Luteipulveratus mongoliensis: one gene and its partner. The protein of the gene in region 2 interacts with the protein of the main gene of each other region in a pairwise test. Links are inferred from orthologs where the notes say so. Each region holds a gene or a part of one and is shown on either strand. Other genes may lie near its edges.

Region 1 (3,089 bases), 2.1 Mb from region 2 along the record:
AAGCCACGACCCAGGAGTTCGAGCGGCTCGTGCGGGACCGGACCGGCGAGCGCGACGACGCGGTCGCCCACGCTGATGAGCCTGTCGTACTCGCGGACGGCACCACGGTGCACGTCATGGCCAACATCGCGTCCGTCGCCGATGCGCGTTCCGCCGCTGAGCTCGGCGCAGATGGCGCAGGGCTGCTGCGTACGGAGCTGCTGTTCGCCGACCGGGGAGAGATGCCGTCCGTGCGGGAGCAAGCGGAGGCGTACGTCGAGGTCGCGCGGGCGCTCGGCGGTCCGATGACCATCCGGACCTGGGACGTCGGCGCGGACAAGCCGTTGTCGTACTTGCCCCTCCCCCGTGAGGACAACCCGTTCCTCGGACGGCGCGGGCTGCGCGCCTTCGAGGACGCACCAGGGGCGCTCGTCGACCAGCTCGAGGCGGTCTGCCGGGCCGCGGCTGAGGCGCCGAGCCCGATGCGGGTGATGTTCCCGATGGTGACGACGCCGGACGAGGTGGACTGGGCGCTCTCGCGACTGGACGAGGCCGCGGAGCGGGTCGGTGGGCGACCGGACAACCTGCAGGTCGGCGTCATGATCGAGGTGCCGGCCGCGGCTCTCACCGCCGCGGAGATCACCAGGCGTCTCGACTTCGTCAGTATCGGCACCAACGACCTCACCCAGTACGTCATGGCCGCCGAGCGCGGCAATGGCGGCGTCGCACACCTGCTGGACCCCGGCAGCCCCGCGGTGCTGCGCCTGATCGAGATCGTCTGCCGCGAGGTGCGCTCGGGCGTCGAGGTAGCCGTATGCGGTGATGCGGCAAGCCGGCCAGACCTTGCAGAACGCCTGGTATCCCTCGGCATTCGAGAGCTGAGTGCGAGCCCTCCCGCCATCCCCGTGGTCAAGGCGAGGTTGCGCCGAGCCGCGCTCGATTCGTGACCCAGGCTCGGTGGTGGCACACTGACCAGCCATGACGCCACGCAAGAAGGCGGTCGGGCCTACCGAGCGCGAGCGCTACGAGGCCGAGGTCGCCGCCTATGTCGAGGCCGGCGGCAGTGAAGACGTCCAACGCGTCATCACGGCGGTCCACGGACTGCACCGCCGCCTGTCGCAGTGGTACACCCAATCGCTGACCGATGTCGGCCTGTCCGGCGGCGAGTGGGGCGTGATCTCCCAGCTGGCGACCGCACCTCATGGCACGGTCATGACACCGACCCAGCTGGCGAGCGCCGCAGCGGTCGCACCGTCCTCGATGACGCATCGGCTCGACAAGATGTCCGATCGCGGCCTCATCAAGCGGACCCCCGACCTCGAGAAGCGCACCCGCGTCCTGGTGACACTCACCGAGGCCGGCTGGCAGATGTTCCAGCAGGTCGTGAAGAACTCCGACGTCGTGGAGTCGGACGTCCTCGAGCGGCTGACCTCAGCGCAGCGGGACCAGCTCGCCGACCTGCTCGAGCTGGCCATCACCGGCGTGGACGACGCCCTCGCCACCTGACGATCAGCCCTGAGGGAACCAGATCCCGATCTCGCGCTCGGCGGACTCCGTTGAGTCCGAGCCGTGGACGATGTTCTGCTGAACGGCCAGACCCCAGTCGCGACCGAGGTCGCCACGGATCGAACCCGGCGCAGCCTCAGTCGGATTGGTCGCTCCAGCCAAGGAGCGGAAGCCCTTGATGCAGTCCTGGCCCTCGATGACCACGAAGGTCGCCGGGCCTGACGACATGAAGTCCACCAGCGGCTCGTAGAAAGGCTTGCCCTCGTGCTCGGCGTAGTGCTGAGCCAGGCGGGCCTTGTCAGCGGTCTCGACCTTGAGGGCGACCAAGGTGTAGCCCTTGGCCTCGATGCGGCGCAGCACCTCCCCGGTGAGTCCGCGGCGGTAGCCGTCGGGCTTGACGATGACCAGGGAGCGCTCGATCTGTGCAGTCACGGTGGAGACCCTATCCGGGGCCCTCCGCGGCTACGCGGGGGGCGCACCTGCTTCGACGACGCCGCCGATCAGCAGGCCGAAGATCACCAGCGCGAGGATGACGCGGTAGATCACGAACGGCTTGAAGTCGTGGCTGGAGATGTAGCGCATCAGCCACGAGATGACGACGTAGCCGACGACGAACGCGAGCGCGGTCGCGATCGCGATCTGACCCCAGGGTGGGTTGGGGTCGTCCTCGCCGATCTTGACGATCTTGAACAGTCCCGAGGACAGGACGGCCGGGATGGCCAGGAGGAACGAGTAGCGCGCCGCGGCCTCACGCGTGTAGCCCATGAACAGACCACCGGCGATGGTGCCACCGGAGCGCGAGACACCGGGAATCAGCGCGAGCGACTGCCAGAACCCGAACGCCACACCGTCACGAGAATCGAGGTTCGCCAACGTCTTTCGCTGCCTCGCACGCGAGTCGGCGTAGGCGATCACCAGACCGAAGCCGAGCAGCATCGATGCGGTCAGCCAGAGGTTGCGCAGCGTGTCATCGATCCAGTTCTGGAACAGCAGACCGAGGATGCCGATCGGGAGGCTGCCGAGGATGACAAGCCAGCCCATCCGCGCGTCAGGGTCGGACGTGGGCACGTCACCGAGGATCGAGAGAAACCACTGCTTGATGATCCGGACGATGTCCTTGCGGAAGAACACCAGGACCGCGGCCTCGGTGCCGAGCTGGTTGATGGCGGTGAACGCCGACCCACCACCGTCGTTGTCGAAGAACAGTCGCGCCGTGATCAGCTGATGCGCTGAGCTGGAGATCGGGAGGAACTCGGTGAGGCCTTGGACGATGCCGAGGACGATGGCCTCGAACCAGCTCATGCAGAACTCCCTGTGTAGTCGCGGGTCAGCTGGTCCATCTTGTTGCCCTGGAAGAGGGCAGTGACCCACAGGGCGCCGAAGATCACTCCGACGATCACCATCGCGGGAACGATGAACGCAAACGCGAGGGTAGCGGCCTGGACGAGCCAACCGAGGGTGACTCCCCAAGGTCGACGCAATGCACCGGAAGTCAGCAGGGAGATCACAGCCAGCACGCAGCCCAGGAGCAGGTACGTCGACCGGTTGCCGTCGTCGTCGGCGCGCGAGATCCCATACGCCACAAGGGCGCCGAAGAACACCGC
Region 2 (3,142 bases):
CACTCCAGCAACCAGCCGCGGAAGTCAGGCCCGAGCTCGCGGTGCCGCACCGCCAGACGAACCATCGCCTTCAGGTAGTCCAGACGGTCGCCCGTGTCGTAGCGACGCCCCTTGAACACGACACCGATGACACCCGAACCCTCGCCGTCGGACGTGATGGCTTCCTGCAGCGCGTCGGTCAGCTGGATCTCGTTGCCGCGGCCCGGCGCGGTGTGCTCGAGGATCCCGAAGATCGACGGGTCGAGCACGTAGCGACCGATGATCGCGAGATTGCTGGGCGCCTCGCCGACGGCGGGCTTCTCAACCAGCGCCGTCACGCGTACGACATCCTCGCCGGCACCCTCGACCGGCTCGACGGCGGCGCAGCCGTAGAGGTGGATCTGGTCCTCCGGCACCTCCATCAGCGCGATGACGCTGCCGCCGTGGCTCTCCTGCGCGTCGATCATCCGCTCGAGGAGGTTTTCCTGCTCATCGATCAGGTCGTCACCGAGCAGCACCGCGAACGGCTCGTCGCCGACGTGCGAGCGCGCACACAGCACCGCGTGCCCGAGACCGCGCGGCTCGCCCTGCCGGACGAAGTGCACCTCACCGAGGTTGGCGGACTTGTGCACCCGACGCAGGCGCATCTCATCGCCCTTGCGCTCCAGCGCCTGCTCCAGCTCCCAGTGCCGGTCGAAGTGGTCCTCCAGCGCAGCCTTGTTGCGACCCGTGATGGTCAGGACATCGTTGAGCCCGGCACGGACGGCTTCCTCTACGACGTACTGGATGGCCGGCTTGTCCACCACCGGCAGCATCTCCTTGGGGATCGCCTTCGTGGCCGGCAGGAACCTGGTGCCCAGTCCGGCCGCAGGGATCACTGCCTTGCGGACTCGTCGGGGTCGAGGGGTCGTCGTCATGGCCGCCAGGGTACTGACGGGTCGCTCCGTCCGTTTGGTGGAGCCACATCTACACCGCTGGTCGAGTAGGCGAGCACCGCTGGTCGAGTAGGCGAGCGCCATGGCGCGAGCCGTATCGAGACCAAGGCTTCCGTACGCCGGTCACCCCGGCTGCGGGAGGAGGGTCCTCTGCGTCGCAAACCATCCGGCCTCGCAAGCTCGGCCTCCCGCCAGGCCCGCCATGCTCCTCCGAGGACCCTCCTCCCTCCGCCTCCGTAGCCACATCACCCAACGGCTTGGGAGACTCGGCGGCATGCGGACGTTGCCGGACGACAAGGTGCGGGCCAGGCGGGCGATCCGCGCTGGGCGGCGAGCGCGCCGCGACGCGCAGTCGGCGGCCGACCGTCGGGCCGATGGCGAGGCGATCCGTGACGCGATCATCAGCGTGATCAGCCCTGAAGCGCCGGTTGCGGCGTACGAGTCGCTGGCGACCGAGCCGCCGACGGAGGCGCTGATCGCGGCACTGCGCGAGGCGGGCCACGAGGTTCTGCTCCCCGTGCTGCTGCCGGACAAGGACCTGGACTGGCGCAGCGGCGACGACGAGACCCAGACCCTCGGGACGGACGCGATCGCGGGCGCCGGCGTGATCGTCGTACCGGCCCTGGCCATCGCTCGCGACGGGCTGCGGCTGGGCCAGGGCGGCGGGAGCTATGACCGAGCGTTGGCGCGCCGCGCGCCGGGCGCGTTGGTGGTGGCAGTGGTGTACGACGACGAGCTGGCCGACGTCGTACCGTCCGACCCGCACGACCAGGCTGTCGACGCGGTGGTCACGCCCGCGGGAGGGTTGGCCCGCCTCTGAGGCTCAGCCGCCGGACAGCGTGAGCGTGTGCTTGCGATCGTCGTGGACAGCCTCGGTCGAGCTCGGCCACGGATAGCTGCGGCCGGCCCGCCAGGCGCTGGTCTGGTCGTCGTAGTGCCCGTGGAACGGATGTCCGGACGAACCGCCCAGCAGCACCCAGCGGGAGGCATCGAGATTGTCCAGATCGACGACCATCCGCATCGAGGGCGCGGTCTGTACGCCGTAGCCCTCCGTCGCGTCCCAGGCCGTCGCGTTGACGATGCCCTGGCCGCCGTCGACACCCCAGGGGCCCTCGTTGACCGCGGCGCGGACGATCTTCGGGGCGTCCTCGCCGAGCACGAGGTGCTTCAGCTCGAGCTGGTGGGCGTGGCCCCAGGTCCAGCGACTCGGATCCTTGCCCATCTCGCGCGTGAGGCTGAGGCGCGCCTCGACCAGTGCTTTGCGCAGGATCGCGTCGCGGCGCTCGATGACTCCAGGGGTCCGCCGGTCGTCCCACCAGGCGTCCGTCGGCTTGCGCAGCAGCCCCTCGACCACGGCTTGGTCGCGGGCGCCTCCCGTCGGCGCGAGATCCTCGGGCAGCTCGTCGAAGGTCGCGGACAGCAGCGCCCGCCACACCGCGTTGTAGTAGGCCGCGGCTGCTGACTGCTTGCCGCTCGCGGGTGTCGTGAAGTCCCAGGTCTTCAGCAGGTTGCGGCCGTCCTTGGTGAACGCGTCGTTGCCCAGGTCGACCGCGAGCAGCTGCTTGACCAGCTGCTTCGCGAACGGGTTGGTGCTGTCCGTCTGGATCTCGCTCATCGTCTCGACCGAGATCTTGCCGCCGTCACGAGTCGCAGCCTGCAGACGCTCCAGGATCCGGTTGCTGCGATAGCCCGGCGCCCACTCGCTCGTGAGGTAGGGCCGGGTCGATGCCGTGACCGCGTTGTTGGCGGTGACGATCATGCCTTCGGGCGGGTTCAGACTGCTGGGCAGCTGGTCGTACGGCACCGTGCCCGTCCAGTCGTACGCCGAGTTCCAGCCGGGTGCCGGCCAGAACCCCGGCGGCGCTCCGGCCACCGACGAGCGCCTGATCGGTACGACTCCCGGAGCCTGGTAGCCGATGTTGCCGGACCGGTCGGCGTACACCAGATTTTGCGATGGTGCCGCGAAATTCCTTGCTGCTGCTCGGAACTCGGTCCAGTTGCGCGCCTTGCCGAGCGCGAGCAAGGAGTCCGCCGTGCGACCGGGCCGCAATGCCGTCCAGGCCAGGGCGACGTCGTATTTCTGCTTACCAGCGCCTGGCAGCTTGCCGCCGGCGCCCCCGGCAGCGACGTCGTCGTCCACGTCGGACAGCAGCGGCCCGTGCACGGTCTCGCGCACGGTGATGTCCACGGGCTTGCCACCGGCGACCGAGATGCGCTCGCTTCGAGTC

The links.
Region 1: the proteins of VV02_RS08350 (region 2) and ndk interact in binary tests that used the Escherichia coli proteins (3 or more experiments, as listed by UniProt). The link is inferred for Luteipulveratus mongoliensis from one-to-one orthologs.

The regions. Positions count from the first base shown.
Region 1 is NZ_CP011112.1:3,852,819-3,855,907, forward strand. Bases 204-2,979 are described here. They hold ndk (nucleoside-diphosphate kinase), read right to left. Parts: upstream 1,918-2,979; coding sequence 1,489-1,917; downstream 204-1,488. Other genes in these bases: ptsP (phosphoenolpyruvate--protein phosphotransferase), read left to right, coding at 204-926; VV02_RS18285 (MarR family winged helix-turn-helix transcriptional regulator), read left to right, coding at 958-1,485; VV02_RS18295 (undecaprenyl-diphosphate phosphatase), read right to left, coding at 1,948-2,787; VV02_RS18300 (DUF4233 domain-containing protein), read right to left, coding at 2,784-2,979. Also shown: more of ptsP, read left to right, coding at 1-203; more of VV02_RS18300, read right to left, coding at 2,980-3,089. UniProt on the Escherichia coli protein: Major role in the synthesis of nucleoside triphosphates other than ATP. The ATP gamma phosphate is transferred to the NDP beta phosphate via a ping-pong mechanism, using a phosphorylated active-site intermediate.
Region 2 is NZ_CP011112.1:1,748,512-1,751,653, reverse strand. What follows is about bases 133-2,961. They hold VV02_RS08350 (5-formyltetrahydrofolate cyclo-ligase), read left to right. Parts: upstream 133-1,188; coding sequence 1,189-1,734; downstream 1,735-2,961. Other genes in these bases: VV02_RS08345 (penicillin acylase family protein), read right to left, coding at 1,738-2,961; galU (UTP--glucose-1-phosphate uridylyltransferase GalU), read right to left, coding at 133-896. Also shown: more of galU, read right to left, coding at 1-132; more of VV02_RS08345, read right to left, coding at 2,962-3,142. UniProt on the Escherichia coli protein: Involved in the removal of 5-formyltetrahydrofolate.